Regions from separate parts of the Paenibacillus sp. FSL K6-1330 genome, predicted to be linked through region 1. Evidence: riboswitches for the same ligand, from Rfam matches in the RefSeq annotation. Region 1 holds a riboswitch; each other region holds the start of a gene.

Region 1 (4,321 bases):
CCCGTTCGCTCGGCGCGGTGTGTTTCCACGTCTCAAAAGTCCGTGCGGCTGTCTGAATGGCTTGTTCCGCAAGTTCGGTATCGGCTTGGGATACAATGCCGATGACCTGACGTTTACGGGACGGATTGACCGACTTTAGGGTACGCTCCGTATGGATTTGGGCACCGCCGATAACCAGAGGGTACGTCTTGCCGAGTTCGGCTTCGACCGCGGATAGCGCAGCATCGTATAACTTGTTGTTCAACTCGTTCTTGAAGTCCAGAAATGGTTCATTCCGAAAAGGTACTCGCATGGAAGGCCCCTCCTTAACATGATATGATTCGGAGCTTTAGGTTTATGGTCCAGCTGCTGAATGCGTCATGGTGGGGTGTTTAGAATCTCTTGGTGAAAAGCTCGATGTTAGATATGTATGTCTTTCTGCATGCCGTCATGATTTTTGCATATGAGTTAAGATAGAGTGCATTTTGGTTTGCCTTTTGCAAAGGGGGAGCTTGCATGGACGGAACCGAACTTTACCGTAAAGTGATCCTGACGGTGTCCGGTAATAAATTCGTGAAGTGGTTGTCGATCAAGTATGGCCGAAAACTGGCGGGCAGATTCATAGCCGGCGATACCTTGGACGAGGCGCTGGATGAAATTGAGAGGCTGAATGAGAAGGGCATTCTCGTCACGCTCGATCATTTGGGGGAGGGTATCACGACGCTGGACGAAGCGGCCGGGTACCGGGAGGAGTATTTGAAGCTTGTAGAAGGGATTGCCAAGCGGGGAGTGAAATCGAACGTTTCGCTGAAGCCGACGCAGATGGGCATGGCACTGGACCCCGAGAAGGCTTACGAGAATATCAAGCTGGTGGCGAAAAAGGCGAAAGAGCACCGCAACTTCGTTCGTCTGGATATGGAGGATTCGCCGTATACCCAGGCGACGATAGACATGACGCTGCGGCTCCATAAGGAGGGGCTGACCAATGTGGGGACCGTGATGCAGGCCTACTTGTTCCGTACGGAGGAGGACGTCAAGAATTTAATCAATGCCGGTGTTAATCTGCGGCTCGTGAAGGGGGCGTACAAAGAGCCGGGAACCATCGCTTTTCAGCAGAAGCGGGAGGTCATTGACAACTATAAGAAATTGATCAAAATGCATTTTGATCAGGGTGCCTACGTTGCGATTGCTTCGCATGATGACAACATCATCGACTGGGTGAAGGTGTTTGCCGAGCAGAGTCACATAGACAAACAGGAATTTGAGTTTCAGATGCTGTACGGGCTACGGATGAACGATCAGGCAGCGCTTGCACAGGACGGCTACCGCATTCGGTGTTATATGCCCTACGGAACGATGTGGTACCCGTATTTTACGCGGCGGCTGGCGGAGAAGCCAGCCAACCTGATGATGGTGCTCAAAAATATGTTCAAGTGAGCGGGGGAAAACAATTAATTCAAAGCGAAGCGAGGACGGTAGCTCTCTAGCTACTGTCCTAGAAGAAATAATACGCCTCCGAGCAGTCCATCAGGAAGGAACGCTCCAGCGGCAAGCTGCCTAACCGCTTACGGGTGATGTGCTGTTGCCGATTGGTCTCCAGATCGGCGAGCGCCGATACGGCGAGCTGCATCCGGGCGGATCCCCACTGGTGCTGCTTCTGGGCATAGCGAACGGCCTCGGTCACGGACATGCCTTTCAGCCTCGTAAAGACGGCTGCCCAGCGGACTAGATCCGTGAATTCCCTGTTGCTTGGCAGCGCATATTCGGCATAACCAGCCGCGTCTTTGCAGCTGATTTTGAACAAACCGCAGTTCCAATCTCGTTTGCTCCAGGGGATAAAGCGTTCAGCCGAGCCCTGGTCGAAACGAAATATCTCCATATGGCGGATGGGCTCTACACTTAATGCGGGAACTTCGGTTTCGATAACGGATGTCAGTGCAGCCTCGATGAATTTCGTCATGATCTACGCTCCTTTATAGGAATGTTATATGCACGGTAAAAAGGCCTGGTGAGCAAAGATCCCCCGCTCTCCAGGCCTTATTGTCGTTAGAGGCCCTGTTCCAGTGGCCGCTTCCGCTTAAGGCTCGGGTGGTGTTCTCTCTCAAAACGCGCCTACGAGGTTAGCTGACGGATTCGGGCTTGAGAGCACCCTACCGCAGTGCCTGACCATCTAGGCACTGCGGATTCACCCCATTCACCAATAGAAGCTCCATTGGCGATTTTGGTTCCCCCGTCTCCCCATCTGTCGGGAGCTCAGCGTATAACGAATGTTTCGATTAGATGGATGAATCATACGCCGGAGGAAACTAAAAGTAAATGATCATATGGGACGGATATATTCCGAAAATTGATGAAAACCGTGTAAGAAAACGTGTACATTCAGTCGTGTCATCGATTATCATGGCAAAATCTCGGTATCTCGATAGATTGCGATAAATACAAGAAAACAAGAGAAATACATAGTATAGAGTAGTATTCGAGAGATAATGAAGCAATACTGATCAGTTCCTGCTCGACATAACGCCACATGTGTTTTTGCTCACATTTACTTCCTGCAGGGCCAGACGTATGATACGAACTATGAATTGACGGACACCAGCGACAGGCATGCAGGCAACCGTTTCATGAAGGCCTACAGGCAGTGTGAGAGCTGCATCAGGCTCTTTTATGGATCGAATCTCGGGCGAAGGCGCCATGGGCCTTCGCTGAAATTGCAGGATGATGCGACTCTCACCGCTCGAACCTGATGCTGTGTTGTTTTGCTAAACCTGGATGTTTAGTCAATGGCTAATAGAATAACATGCTACTCGTTTTCAATTTTCGCTGAGTCCTTGAATGGAAAAGGAACGGGGGAACCAGTCGGGAGATGAATCTATCTCTCAGGGGTGAATCCCATGGACAAGATAACGGTCTATGGGTAGGGCGACTCTCACGCCCGAATCCGTCAGCTAACCTCGTAAGCGTATCGAGAGAGGCAACGATTGTCGTGGACTTGGGCCACGGTGTATTTCACCGTGTCCTATTAAGGAGCCTGCGGGAAGAGTTCTTCTCTTTCCACAGGCTTCTTTGTTGTTGTCTTCTCTTTCCGAACTTAGGAGGAGAACAAAAGATGGAGAAATCGCAGGAGTTTATCCTGGTATCCGCACCGAACAAGGCCGGGGAAGAATTTATCCGCCAGCTGATCTTTAAGCGCATTTCGTTTGTGGCCATAGCCAACAACCGGGTTGAACAGGAGAGGCTGCATGAGCTGGGCTGCACCAACATGATACTAATCGATACAAGGGACGAGCAAACCTGGATCATTCCCGAGTTTCCCGTCAGCAAGGTGTTTCTGTTCGAGAGCAGCTTGAATCTATGCTGCCGCTATTTACGGATTTGCCGGACCTGGACCACAGAGTCGATTTATGTGATTACCCATTCCAGCAATCCGCGATTGATATACAAAGGGCTGGGTGCCGATGTGGTGCTTCATACGAACCATCACCAGGTATCCTTCCTGATTTCGTCCATTGTCAGCTAAGGTCTTGGCTGATATCACAACGAGGTTTTAGGAGGTTATATTCATGCAGGATTTATATATGGTGCTCATATTGGGAGGAACCTACGGACTGTTCATGCTGTTCATGTCTTGGTGTGGGCGCGTGGTTTCTGAACCGGAGGCGGATTAACCATGATGATCATTTTGGTATGCACGCTCTTTATTTTTCTGTACTTGATTTATGCGCTGATTCACCCTGAAAAATTCTAGGGAGACAGCTGAAGGAGGAAGGCATTCGCCATGGGCATTTTACAAATTGCCATCGTTATACTCGTTCTGGTGCTGCTGGTAAAGCCGCTTGGAACTTATCTATATCAGGTGTTTCGCAATGAAGGCAATGGAACGGACAGATGGTTCTCCTGGGCGGAGAAACCGATCTTCGCACTGATTGGCTTGAAAGAACGCAAGGGAATGACGTGGAAAGGTTATGCCATCAGCTTTGTGATGACGAATATCGTGCTGGTCGCGGCTGGGTATTTGATTCTGCGGTTGCAGAGAGTACTGCCCTTCAACCCGAATGGCATCGATAATATGGAATCGACCTTGTCGTTCTCTACGATCATCAGCTTTATGACCAATACGAATCTTCAGCATTACAGCGGGGAGTCGGGGTTATCCTATATGGCCCAGATGGCTGTCATTACGATGATGATGTTCACGTCTGCGGCAACCGGGCTCTGCGTGGCGATTGCTTTTATCCGGGCGGTGACTAGCAAGGGCTCAACCGTCGGTAATTTTTTTGAGGACTTCGTCAAAGCTCACACCCGGGTGTTCATCCCGGCTGCGTTCATCATTGCAATGGTA
Region 2 (4,321 bases), 1.4 Mb from region 1:
AACAATGGACAGGCTGGATAAGGTTAGGATGCGGCGAATATTAAGTTGTGAGCGTCCATATGCCGTTATTCGATAGGATGTTGTTCATGAAAGAAACAGGGGCTTGTGGAATATCATGCCTGGAATATGTTAACTCTACATGAATATGGAATCGATATGATGAATTCACAATATAGGAGTGGTCGACAAATGAAATTTGAATCCAAGGTTGTCATTGTGACGGGAGGCGCCAGCGGGATCGGCGAAGCAGCAGTAAGGCTTTTTGTAGAAGAGGGAGCCAAGGTTGTTATTGCAGATTATTCGGACCGGGGACAGGCTGTTTCGGATGAATTAAGAGGCGCAGGCTTTGAAACGCTGTTCGTTAAGACGGATGTGACCCAAGAACAGGAAGTTGCAAATATGGTGAAGCAGACGGTTGAGCATTTTGGCCGTGTCGATGTATTGTTCGCCAATGCAGGCATTGCTCATGATGCCCCTGCTGATCAGTTGTCGATGGACAACTGGCAAAAGACGATTGATATTAATCTTACAGGGGTGTTCCTGTGTGATAAATATGTAATCCAACAGATGTTATCCCAAGGAACCGGAGGGGCGATCGTAAACTGCGGCTCGATCCATAGCCATGTCGGAAAAGCGGGTGTTACCGCTTATGCTTCCGCTAAGGGAGGCGTTAAGCTGTTAACCCAGTCGATGGGCGCGGATTATGCTCCAAAAGGGATCCGGGTCAATGCCGTATGCCCGGGATACATCGATACTCCGCTTATTAAGGGAAGAACGGAAGCGATCACCGAGCACCTGGTCGGCCTTCATCCGATGGGCCGCTTGGGACAGCCGGAAGAAGTAGCCAAAGCCGTGTTGTTCCTTGCCAGTGAAGATGCGTCCTTCATTACAGGCACAAGCTTACTGGTGGATGGCGGATATACAGCCGTATAATCCATGGACCAAAAATCCCGACACTTATCGGCGGTTAATATATGATGCTGGCACCAGCGCTCCCGTAACTAGAAGTAAATGAGTCATAATGGGTTTTTAATGGATAATCAAAAATTTTTTTTGGTTCAGATGGAGTTGTAGAAGCTTTCCACTGTTTTGGTCTAATTCATGGCATAAACTATCCATCACATGAACGAGTAAGGGAGGCATGGCAAACGCCTGCTATATAGCGAAAAATTGGTCTGGGATAAAATTCCTATGTTGTAGGTGGACAAGCTTGAATGAGGCATTTTTCTAGCTTGTCATACACCCCGGAAGAATGGCATTTCTGCGTGTGAATTTCCAGAAAAAGCGGTTTAAGGGGTTTGACTTTTCCTAAACTTCCCTTTATCATGGACACACGCTTAGTTTCCGGCATACATTTTCCGGAAAGCGGGGGAACCAGTTTCACCAGGGGCGAGTCACTTGGAATCATGAGTGTAGGGTACCATCTTACCCGAGTCCGTCAGCTAACCTCGTCAGCAGTGGATGGGTCTTGCATACATAATGGATGTTCATAACAAAGGCCCTTGATTCTCTTAGGGGCCTTTTCTCTATTTTTTGACCCCCTGCTGGCGGAGCTATGTCTAAATCCCCTGTTTGGTGGTCTTTTTGTATTCTGCTAAAGAGGAGGGGCAAGGCCTGCAAATGTTTAACCAATTGAATCAGTCGGATGGCATTGGGTTTAAGCGTGCAAGGAGATGGATGAATCATCTTCCCTGAAGCCCCGACCCGTGCAAGGTGTCTGAATGTCCTTATATCCAAGTTAACATATGCGTTAACAAGGGTAATTTCAACATGCCATTTTGTAAGGATTGCAAAGTCATAACGAAAGGTTGTGGAAGGTTTTGAAGAGAGTGCTTGTGCTGATGTTATCAGTGACTATGGTGGTATTGCTTGCGGCTTGCGGTGACAAAGGGAGTACACTGGATCGCGCCATGGAGCAAGGGTATATCACCGTAGGTTTTGCGAATGAGAAGCCTTATGCCTATAAAGAGGCCAACGGGGAGCTGACGGGAGAAGCCGTTGAGATTGCTCGGGTTATTCTGGAGCGGCTTGGCATCAAGGAAATGAGGGGAGAGCTGACGGAATTCGGTTCACTGGTTGCCGGACTGCAGGCCGAGCGGTTTGATCTAATCACCGCAGGCATGTTCATTAATCCGGACCGCTGCTCCGCCGTATTGTTTGCCAATCCGGAGTACAGCATCGGGGAAGCCATTGCGGTGAAGCAAGGGAATCCGATGGAACTCGGAAGTTATGAGGATATTGCTAATCATGACCAGGCTAAGGTCGCCGTCATGACAGGCGCGGTTGAAATCGGCTATATGGAGAAGTCCGGTATTCCTTCAGACCGGATCATACAGGTCCCCGACCAGGCCTCGGCTATTAGCGCCCTTCAGGCAGACCGGGTACAGGCGATTACCATGACGGGACCCTCTCTGCAGGCGATGCTGGATTCGGCTAGTGATGACAACATCGAACGTGTAACTGATTTCGAGCAGCCGGTCATCGATGGAGAAAGCGTTCGGGGTTATGGAGCTACGGCGTTCCGCCAAGCGGATACCGAGTTCCAGGAGGCTTATAATGCGGAGCTGCAAAAAATGAAGGAATCGGGCGAGCTGCTGGAAATTCTGCAGAAGTTCGGATTCACAGAAGAAGAGCTTCCGGGTGAAATGACGGCTGCTGCGCTTTGCGGGGAATAGTATGCCGAATTCGTGGATTGATTTTCTCCCTACGCTGCTAAAAGGGGCGGAGATCACGATTGTGGTAGCTTTCTTTTCAGCCATCCTTGCGGTCGTGATGTCCTTTGCAGCCGGGTTATGCCGACTGTCGAAGCTGTGGATCATTCGCACATTGACAGCCGTGTACGTGGAAGTCTTTCGGGGAACCTCCTTGCTGGTGCAGCTGTTTTGGTTGTATTTCGCTCTTCCGTTCATCGGCATCGAGCTGCCGAAAATGTTGGCGGCCATCCTTGCGATCGGGCTAAACTTCGGCGCATACGGCTCGGAGATCGTCCGAAGCGCTGTGCTGGCCGTTCCGAAAGGACAGTGGGAGGCCGCTTTAGCGCTTAATCTGAAGCCTTGGCAAAGGCTGTTGAATGTGATATTGCCTCAAGCTTCCTTGCGAATGCTTCCCCCTTTCGGGAATCAGCTTGTGGAACTCATCAAATCCACCTCATTGGTTTATTTCATCACCATGGCGGATTTGACGTATCAGGCGATGGTGCTCCGCAACAATTACATCTCCTGGACGACCGAGATTCTGGTACTGCTGCTCCTCATGTATTTTGTCATTGCTACGCTCGTATCGCTGGCAGTTCGACTGCTGGAGCGTAAATGGACAGCGGGGAGGTTATAGACATGTGGGACTGGAACTATGTGTGGGATATCCTGCCGCAGCTCTTGAGTGCGTTAAAGATGACGGTATGGGTGACGATCTGCGCTTTCGTGGTGGCATTAATCATCGGATTGCTGCTTGCCTTTGCGACGCGGAGCCGATTTAAGCTGTTGTCGCTTATAACCAAAGGAATCATTGAATTTATTCGCAATACACCGCTGCTGGTTCAGGTCTTCTTCCTGTATTACAGTCTGCCGCTCCTAACGGGAATTTCCATTCCGGCCTTCTATGCCGGGGTCATCGGTCTCGGGCTGCATTACAGCACCTATCTGTCCGAGGTGTACCGTTCCGGAATCGAGGGAGTGCCGAAGGGGCAATGGGAGGCTGCCACAGCACTGAATTACACGAAAGCTAAAACCTGGCGAAGTATTATCCTGCCGCAAGCGGTGCCGCCAATCATTCCGGTACTGGGCAATTATTTAATTGTCATGTTTAAAGAAACGCCGATTCTATGCGCCATCACGCTGGTGGAGATGATGCTGACGGCCAAAAATATCGTGTCGCAGTCGTTCCGTGCATTTGAGCCGTATACGCTGGTCGGGATTCTGTTCCTGATCATCAGTTATATCGCATCTTTGCTTGTGCAAAGGCTGGAAAAACGTTTGAATCTGCAGCGTGGAAAATAAAGGAGGGAGTCTATTGAATGCCGTTGTGATCGATGAGCAAGCGGAAGCTTCGAAGGTACCGCAGCAGGGGAACAATCCCGCTACGGGTACCAAGCCGATTGTGAAATATACGGGCGTGACCAAGTCGTTTGGTGATCTCCAGGTGCTTAAAGGCATCGATCTGGAGATGCAGCCTGGAGAAAAGGTGGCTGTGATCGGTCCAAGCGGATCGGGCAAAACGACAATGGGCCGGATGCTGATGACGCTGGAAGAACCCACCGAAGGAACCATCGAGGTTGATGGCGAGCTGCTCTGGCATATGGAAGAGAAAGGGAAGCTGGTTCGGG
Region 3 (4,321 bases), 440 kb from region 1:
CCCATGCCAGACGACGGATTCGGCTCCATGACGATTACCAGCGTGAAAACAACCGAAGGTCTGGCCCTGACCCATCGCCTTCAATTTGTCCAACCTGACGACGGTAACATCAAGGATCACAGCCTTGTCAAGCTCCGATTGCCTAAACCCATCAAGAGTGGCGAGAGTGTCACCATTCACTTGGAGTTTGAGGTCGAGCTCCCCAAAATATTTGCTCGCATGGGTACCACCGAGAATTTTATTATGGCGGGGCAATGGTTTCCTAAAATTTCGGTCTATGAACCGGCTGGTCTTCGCGGAAGAACAGAGGAAGGCTGGAATCTTCATCAATACCATGGCAACTCCGAATTCTATTCTAACTTCGGCATTTATAGCGTTCGCATCAGAGTACCCGAAAATTACATTGTTGCTGCGACTGGATTCCCTACCAAGCCTGCCCAAAAAATTAACGGGGAAAAAATTTATCAGTTCTATGCGGATGATGTACATGATTTTGCCTGGTCGGCATCGCCGAACTTTGTCACGGCAGAAGAAGCATTCTCCGCACCAGGCGTACCGGGCGTCCGCATCAAGCTGTATCTCGATCCAGCCCATAAAGACTTAAAGGAGCGTTACTTTGATGCTGCCAAGTCGGCACTCGCTTCGTTTGGAAAATGGTACGGAACCTATCCGTATTCCACGTTGTCCATCGTCGTTCCGCCAGAATCGGGCAACGGTGCAGGCGGCATGGAATACCCGACGCTGGTCACGGCCTTCGGGGCCAAAAACGATTCGCCGGGATATGAGCTGGAGCGGACCGTCATTCATGAAATTGCCCATCAATATTTTTACGGAATGATCGCAAGTAACGAATTTGAGGAAGCGTGGCTGGACGAAGCCTTCGCAACCTATGCAGAAGAACGAGTGATGGAAAAAGAATACGGGATTACCTCCAATACGGCGGCTCAGGGAGCATCCATCACTTCCCCTGCACCGCTGAAGATGGAATCCTGGAAATACAGCTCGCACGAAAACTACGCACTGAATGTTTACACGAGGGGCAAGCTGGTGCTGCAAGGCATCGAACGACAGGTCGGTCCGCGGATGATGGAGAAGATTCTTCATACGTACGCCCAGAAATACCGCTTCAAGCACCCGACCACGTCCGACTTCCAGAAAGTTGTAGAGCAAGTAAGCAAAACGTCCTGGCAGCCGTATTTTGACCAATATGTATATGGAAGCCAGATGGCGGACGTTGCCATCGACGTGATCAAAACCAAAAATAAAGGCACGGCGGAACATCCTCGGTATGAATCTACGGTCAAGATAACGAGCAGGGACGGGGATATAACCGATGTGCCAATCGTGTTCGCCTTTGAGGACGGCAAAACGGTGGAGCGAACCTGGAGCGGCAAGGACCGAAAAGTTACTTACACCCTGGAGTACAGCACTCCGCTCGCCTGGGCCATGGTTGATCCGAAATATTCCATCGTCCTAGAGAATAAACACATCAATAACTATATGAAGGCAGGAATGGATCCGAAGGTGGTTACACGCTGGAATCTCAGTATTACCAAGCTTGTGGAGACGCTGTTCGGCAGCCTGTCATGGTGAGGGGGGAGCACATGAAAAGTTACGCAGGCCAAGGGTGGATCAGTGTTAAAGACCAGCTATACGTCTCGATTCTGCTCTTCTTATACCGTTTGCTGTGGGGATACTGCCTGTACCGACTCGTAAAATCGGCAGTCGTTCCCCTTCTTATGCGATATCCGGATTCTGCCCCTAACGAGCTCAGCCGTCTTTTATTCTTCTACGAGGGCGAGATGAGCCTATCCCTGAGCAGCACGGTCCACACCTACGCATGGCTTCTGGCCGGTTTGCTCTTGATCAGGATAATCTTCACCCCGCTCATTCGGGCCGGCATCTTCTACAACCTTCACCAGGAAGCTAAGGGCGAGCGCGGTTTATTCTTCTTCATTGGCATGCGGAAACTGTGGAAACCCGTAACGCTATTCTATCTGATAGAGCTCATTCTCACCTTTGCGCCCGGTTACTGGATTCTGCCCAAAATCCTTCCGATTCTGCTGAATGGGATTCAAGAGCCTGTTCTGCTGCTTCATGCACTGCCCTATGCAGCTGGGTGGTTCTTGTACGCCTATCTGATCCGCCTGTTATTGCTCTATATGCAATTCGGGCGCACTGGGGGGTTCGGTATGATCAGCTCTATTCTGGCACTCTTCCGCCGCTTGGGCACGGCAGTGCTGTTGTCCATCACCATCGGCGGATCAGCCTGTATCATTCTGCTGCTCCTGAGCTCGGCTTCGCTCTTCTGGGCCGGGTTGATCGGCTTAATTATTCAGCAGGCCTCTTATTTCCTGAATGGATTATTCCAAATTTGGGTAATTTCCACCCAATATCATTTGTGGAGAGATTCCTCCTCACAGCATTCTTAATCGTTACAATTCGTTACCCTGATATGGTGAATCATGCTCGCGAATAAGCTGTAATCCGAAGTGACACGTTTTTATCTCGAGCTTGATTTTACAAAGAATAAGCATTCATTTATCCTCTATATTACAAATTTCTGAGCGCCAAATTACAAAAAAACCTGTTTCCCCAAGATGGGGACAGGTTTTTTTGTTTAAAAATGATCTTTCCTCGTTTGCCAAATTGTTAATACTCTGCTAAAATAACGAATATGTTAGTAACAACTTTGTCATCTTTACTGTAACTTTTTTGTTGGAACGATGTAAATTCGTTAACTATGTTGGAACGTCAGACGTCAATGAATGGGTTCATCAACATTTTAAGGAGCCGAATTCCCATAACGATATGGGAAGCGGGGGATCCGTTTTGGGTGAATTGATCTCGCAAGAGAGGGATCATAGGGGACCTTTCAACCGAACCCTTAAGCTAACCTCGCAGGCAATGGAAGGAGCTTTTTGTTTTGAAAAAGAAGTTAACGGCTGTTTCTCTCGGCCTCGCACTCGCACTCACATTAGGGACCGGAAGCGCTTTCGCCGATTCCAAATTAAATACAGCAATCAAACCAGCCATTGGTGTCTCTTATAAAACGGGTGGAACCACAACGAATGGTTTTGACTGCTCCGGATTCACCAGCTATGTTTACAAGAAGCTTGGCCTTAGCCTGCCGCGAACGTCTGCAGCTCAATACAAAGTAGGAACGGCAGTATCCAAGAGCAACCTGAAAGCTGGCGATCTCGTGTTCTTCAACACATCCGGTAGAGGTATCTCTCATGTGGGTATTTATGTTGGAAGCGGCAAATTTGCTCATTCCTCATCTTCGCGTGGTGTCATGATCAGTCCGCTAAGCCAGAGCTATTACGCCAACCGATATGTAGGCGCTAAGAGAATTATGAGTCAGAATACGTACAAATCTGTAGCTGTGAACTACAATTAATGTTGGAACTTTATTGATTTACTCTTATAAGAAGCCCTGGGTTTATGAGATTGTGCCGATCTCATCCAGCGGCTTTTTTCTTTTGTTGATTGTGTGTATACCTTTATAACGTTTAAGACAACGAAAAAGTTTCCACTTTTCAAAAAAAAATGAATGAAGATATTGAAATGACTTCGTTTGGTTATTCCATCCCCAATATCCTCTTATTCTTTATATACCCTTCTCTCTCTTCATTAAACACCGTTTTGGGAAAATATTGATTTTATCTGACGCTTCGACAGCTAATACGATTGAAAAATAGCAAAATTCATCAAGAAATAATTGCCAATCCCGCTTACTGTCTGATAGAATGGACGCAGTAACAACTTTGTCATTAATGTAAGTGCTTTAATACATAGATTGCTATGCCTCGCGGCAGCGAAAAGGAGCTTTCCATGCTGAAGAAAACATTATCAACAGCAGCCCTTAGTATCACACTGCTATTCACTTTGGGCGTTGGCAGCGTGTTTGCTGATAGTGCGCTGGATCAGGAAATCGATAAGGTGCTAGGTACACGATACAGCTACGGCGGTACGACCGCGAGCGGATTTGACTGCTCCGGCTTCACCATGTATGTATATGCCAAACTCGGTTTGAAGCTCCCGCATCAATCCGGCTCTCAATTCGACATGGGGACAAGCGTGTCCCGTAAGGATCTGCGCGCTGGCGATTTGGTGTTCTTCAACACATCGGGCCAGGGCATCTCCCACGTCGGCATTTATGTCGGCGATGACAAATTTGCCCATGCCTCGACCAACCGCGGCGTGGTTATCAACCGCCTTGCAGAGGAGTACTATGATCAGCGATACGTGGGTGCAAAGCGTATCATGAGCGATGATACGTATGAAGAGTCGGCTGGTGAATCATCCTAAGCTTTAGAGG
Region 4 (4,321 bases), 1.0 Mb from region 1:
GAATGTTTCTTAATATCCCGAAGCCTGGTAAGCGTCTAGGCGGAGGAAAAAAAGCTGCAATTGACCGCTCCCTTAAGAATAGGGATCGGATGATCGCAGCTTTTTTAGTGTTGTTGGCGGAGTGGATTCCTTGTATAAGTCGCAGCGGAACAAGCCCGCTATTTTTTTAAATGGTAAGGTACTGTGGTGATAATCACATCTCTCCGATACAGTAAATGTGCGCGAATGAGCAAGCTGGACTGATTGTGCAGGAAGTTATGCCAGCCCTTCTTGGGGATGAACTGCGGTATGACAACGGTAACCTGGTAGTGGGATTCGCTTGCCTTCCGCTGCACGGTATCGATGAATTTGGTCAGCGGCTGAATGATGCTCCGATAAGGCGAGTGCAGCGTCACCAGCCGGATGTCCGGCTGCCACTTCTTCCATTTTTCCTGGAAGGCCGCCTCGTCCTCCCGCTCGAACGGCACGTACACCGCGATAATTTGTCCTGCTCCCAGTGATTTGGCATAATTCAGCGAGTTCTCCACCACATGCGTGATTCCCGCCACAGGCAGAATAATAACATTTCCCTCAATCGGCTTAACCGGCTCACAGGTCGTAATTCGCAGCTGGTCTGCTACGGCCTCATAATGTTTGTGGATTCGTGTGAAGATCCAAATGATCAGCGGCAGGAAAATCAAGACGGTCCACACTTGGGCGAATTTCGTGAAAAAGAAGATCATCGTCACGATAAAGCTAATGCATGCGCCGGTGGTATTAATGATCAGCTTGACGATCCATCCTTCGGGCTTTTCGCGAATCCACTTCACCATCATCCCTGTTTGGGAGAGGGTAAAAGGGATAAACACGCCGACGGCATACAGAGGAATCAGATGCTCGGTTTTGCCTTCGAAAGCCAGCAGCAACAGAATGGAGAAGAACCCAAGTATGATAATCCCGTTTGAATATCCCAGACGGTCCCCCCGGACGGTGAACATTCGGGGAATAAATTTATCCTTCGCCAGATTAACGGCAAGCAGCGGGAAGGCGGAATATCCCGTGTTGGCGGCCAGGATCAGAATGAGAGCCGTGGTTCCTTGGATAAAGTAATAAAAAACGTTTCGTCCAAAAGTATGCTCGGCAATCTGGGAAACGACAGTGACTTGCTCGCTGGGGCTAACCCCATAGTAATAGGCCAGGAATACGATGCCCGAAAATAACATTGCCAGCAAGGATCCCATCGCGACCAAGGTTTTGGCCGCATTATTCGGAGCGGGATCCTTGAAATTCGGGATGGCGTTAGAAATGGCTTCAACGCCGGTCAGGGCAGAGCTGCCCGAGGCAAATGCCCGCAGGAGCAGGAATAAGCTGAGACCGGCGACAGGCGTGCCGATCGGCGTGTGAAGCTCTGGTGATGCATGGCCTGTAGCTATGTTGAATATTCCGACGCCAATCAGGATAAACAGCGCCAGTACAAACAAGTAAACCGGATAAGCCAATATGGTGGCCGACTCCGTAACCCCTCTTAAATTGAGTACGGTCAAACATAGAACGAACACGATGGAGATGGGCAGATTGTAGGCATGCAATTCCGGAAAAGCCGACGTGATCGCGTCCGTCCCCGCCGATACGCTGACCGCAACCGTCAGGATGTAGTCGACCAGCAGGGAGCCGCCAGCGACCAATCCTGGATACATGCCTAAATTCTGTTTGGAAACCACGTAGGCTCCGCCGCCATGCGGATATGAGAAAATAATTTGTCTATATGATAGGATAAGTGCCAGCAATAAGACCAGGACCCCGACGGCAATCGGTATGGAATACCAATAGGCAGCCGCGCCAACGGTCATCAAGACGATCAGAATTTGTTCAGGTCCATAGGCCACGGACGACAAGGCGTCGGATGAAAGGATGGCCAGCGCTTTGGTTTTGTTCAGCTTTTGCTCGCCCAATTCCGTTGATTTAAGGGGTCTTCCGATGAGGAATCGTTTGATAGAAGATAACATGTTTTTCACCGCCGATTAAGAATAGGTACATGATGGGAGCTGCTTGAAGTGACTTCAATCGGTGTGCCTCATGTGCTGGACATATGGGCTATCTCCATTCCAATATTGATTTTTGGCAAACAAAAAACACAGGTTAGAACCCTGTGTTTGATCACAAGTTCACAACCCTCTCCATCAACGCTGACGAGGTTAGCTGTCGGATTCGGGCGGTGAGAGTCGCCCTACCTGATAATAGTCGCGGCGTAAGTACGCGCTGCATCAGGATTCACCCCATAGTATGGTTGACAGATCCTATAGGTATCCATCCATACGTGTGGTTCCCCCGCTTTCCCAATTGGAAATTAAGCGAATGTCATGTGAATATGAAGAATGATTTCGAAGCTGAATAGTATATTACGCCTGCTCAAATCTTTTGTAAAACACCCTCCAACGAAGAATAAAGCAGAATTATTTATAAAAAATGACAGATAAGCGCTTACATAAATATGTGGCTTTGACAGGCTTTGTTTTTTGCATGTTTGCTATAGAAAGCATGACTTTCTATGATGCGTAAGTGGCAAGTAGCCCAGATGTGATGCGATAGACGCTGCATACAAACAAATTCGCCATGCCGGTCTCGGGGGAGGAGACATGGGCATGGCGAATTTTTTGGGAGTGGTCCATGATTTGGCAAGGAAGAGAAAGGGTCTGGGTTCCTCTTCGTTGCTCTTGATAGGAATATACCCGGAAGGAAGTAGAGTGAAACACCTGCTCAGAAAAAAATGTAAGACTTTACTGGAGCCCTGATTTTCTTTTAAGATAAGGGGATATGATTCAGCGTGTACAAGGGGGAATGGACGAAATGACTCAAGCGATGATTCATCAGGAGAATGGTGTGTTTCCGGCGGTATGTCCGTTGGATTGTCCCGATACTTGCGGTCTGCTGCTGCATAAAGAGAATGGAAAAATCGTGAAGGTTACCGGCAATCCGGATCATCCGATGACGCAGGGAGCCATCTGTAATAAAGTCCGCAATATGGCACATCGGGTGTATCATCCCGAGCGCGTGCTTTATCCGCTGCGGAGGGTAGGGCCCAAGGGTGAGGGGGCTTTCGAGCGGATCAGCTGGGATGAAGCGATTCAGGAGATTACCGGGCGCTACAAGAAGCTGATCAAGGAATATGGCTCCGAGAGCATTCTACCATACAGCTTTTACGGCAATATGGGGATATTGAGCGTGGACGGTATGGATCGGAGATTCTTCAACAGGCTGGGCGCCAGCCGCCTGAAGCAGTCGATCTGTAATTCCGCAGGCACTGCGGGCTGGAAATCCGTGATGGGGTTTAATGGAGGCACCGTCCCGGAGGAAACCGTTCATGCCGATGTCATCATTGTCTGGGGCGGTAATATCGTCAGCACCAATATGCACCAAGTAGTGCTGGCAGAGAAAGCACGCAAGGCCGGTGCCAAGGTCATTGTGATTGATGTTCATAAGAACCAGACCGGGCAATGGTCGGATTGGTTCATTCCGCTGTTTCCGGGCACGGATGCGGCACTGGCGGTCGGCCTCATGCACATCATGTTCCGAGATGGCATGGTGAATGAGGAATTCCTCCGGCAGTATACGCTCGGGCATGAAGCCTTGCGTGAGCATGTCAAAGACTATACGCCGGAGCATGTATCCTCCATTACCGGCATTCCGGTAGAGGATATCGAGAAGCTGGCCGAGCTGTATGGCCGGGCCGGTACTTCTTATATTCATATTGGTAACGGTCTTCAGCATCACGACAATGGCGGCTTGACGGTGCGCAGCATCGCGGCGCTTCCGGCCTTGACCGGACAATGGCTGAAGCGGGGCGGAGGGGCTGCCAAGTCGAATGGTGGCTACAACAGCATGGACAGTGATGCACTGGAGCGTCCGGATCTCCGGCCGAATCCGGATGCCAGGACCATTAACATGAACCGAATCGGCGAGGCGCTTGCCATGACCGAACAGCCGATTAAGTCGGTCTTTGTCTATTGCAGCAACCCGCTGGTTGTCGCTCCTGACACCGGGCGGGTGCGCGAAGGGTTTGCAAGAGAGGATCTGTTTACCGTCGTACACGATTTGTTCATGACGGATACAGCCAAGTATGCGGATATCGTGCTTCCGGCAACCTCCTCATTTGAGAATACGGACCTGTTCGCATCCTACTGGCATCAGTATATCCAGCTGCAGGAGCCGGTCATTCCGGCGCTCGGGGAGAGCAAGAGCAACGTGGAGCTGTTCTCCTTGCTGGGCCGGGCCATGGGGTTCACCGACCCGGCCTTCCATGAGACCGAAGAGGAGATGATGGCAAGAGCGCTCGACTTCCCGG

Evidence for each region. Region 1 has a riboswitch for cyclic di-AMP ahead of NYE54_RS02415 (hypothetical protein). Riboswitches for the same ligand answer to the same signal wherever they lie in the genome.
Region 2: linked by a shared signal. The riboswitch ahead of ehuB (ectoine/hydroxyectoine ABC transporter substrate-binding protein EhuB) and the one ahead of NYE54_RS02415 (hypothetical protein) in region 1 are both predicted to bind cyclic di-AMP.
Region 3: linked by a shared signal. The riboswitch ahead of NYE54_RS00495 (C40 family peptidase) and the one ahead of NYE54_RS02415 (hypothetical protein) in region 1 are both predicted to bind cyclic di-AMP.
Region 4: linked by a shared signal. The riboswitch ahead of NYE54_RS31710 (APC family permease) and the one ahead of NYE54_RS02415 (hypothetical protein) in region 1 are both predicted to bind cyclic di-AMP.

What each region holds. Positions count from the first base shown of each region.
Region 1 is NZ_CP150269.1:544,191-548,511, forward strand. Features, by position in the region: gene pruA (L-glutamate gamma-semialdehyde dehydrogenase) at 1-292, opposite strand, end outside; gene NYE54_RS02410 (proline dehydrogenase family protein) at 496-1,416, shown strand; gene NYE54_RS02415 (hypothetical protein) at 1,475-1,939, opposite strand; cyclic di-AMP (ydaO/yuaA leader) riboswitch at 2,073-2,248, opposite strand; cyclic di-AMP (ydaO/yuaA leader) riboswitch at 2,791-2,958, shown strand; gene NYE54_RS02420 (hypothetical protein) at 3,089-3,499, shown strand; gene kdpA (potassium-transporting ATPase subunit KdpA) at 3,758-4,321, shown strand, end outside.
Region 2 is NZ_CP150269.1:6,598,525-6,602,845, reverse strand. Features, by position in the region: gene NYE54_RS30145 (flavin reductase family protein) at 1-2, shown strand, start outside; gene NYE54_RS30140 (SDR family NAD(P)-dependent oxidoreductase) at 190-933, shown strand; cyclic di-AMP (ydaO/yuaA leader) riboswitch at 1,325-1,470, shown strand; gene ehuB (ectoine/hydroxyectoine ABC transporter substrate-binding protein EhuB) at 1,842-2,675, shown strand; gene ehuC (ectoine/hydroxyectoine ABC transporter permease subunit EhuC) at 2,677-3,330, shown strand; gene ehuD (ectoine/hydroxyectoine ABC transporter permease subunit EhuD) at 3,333-3,995, shown strand; gene ehuA (ectoine/hydroxyectoine ABC transporter ATP-binding protein EhuA) at 4,009-4,321, shown strand, end outside.
Region 3 is NZ_CP150269.1:101,835-106,155, reverse strand. Features, by position in the region: gene NYE54_RS00505 (M1 family metallopeptidase) at 1-1,593, shown strand, start outside; gene NYE54_RS00500 (hypothetical protein) at 1,605-2,432, shown strand; cyclic di-AMP (ydaO/yuaA leader) riboswitch at 2,782-2,922, shown strand; gene NYE54_RS00495 (C40 family peptidase) at 2,927-3,400, shown strand; gene NYE54_RS00490 (C40 family peptidase) at 3,838-4,311, shown strand.
Region 4 is NZ_CP150269.1:6,956,029-6,960,349, reverse strand. Features, by position in the region: gene NYE54_RS31715 (formate/nitrite transporter family protein) at 1-13, shown strand, start outside; gene NYE54_RS31710 (APC family permease) at 159-1,985, opposite strand; cyclic di-AMP (ydaO/yuaA leader) riboswitch at 2,148-2,343, opposite strand; gene NYE54_RS31705 (molybdopterin oxidoreductase family protein) at 2,827-4,321, shown strand, end outside.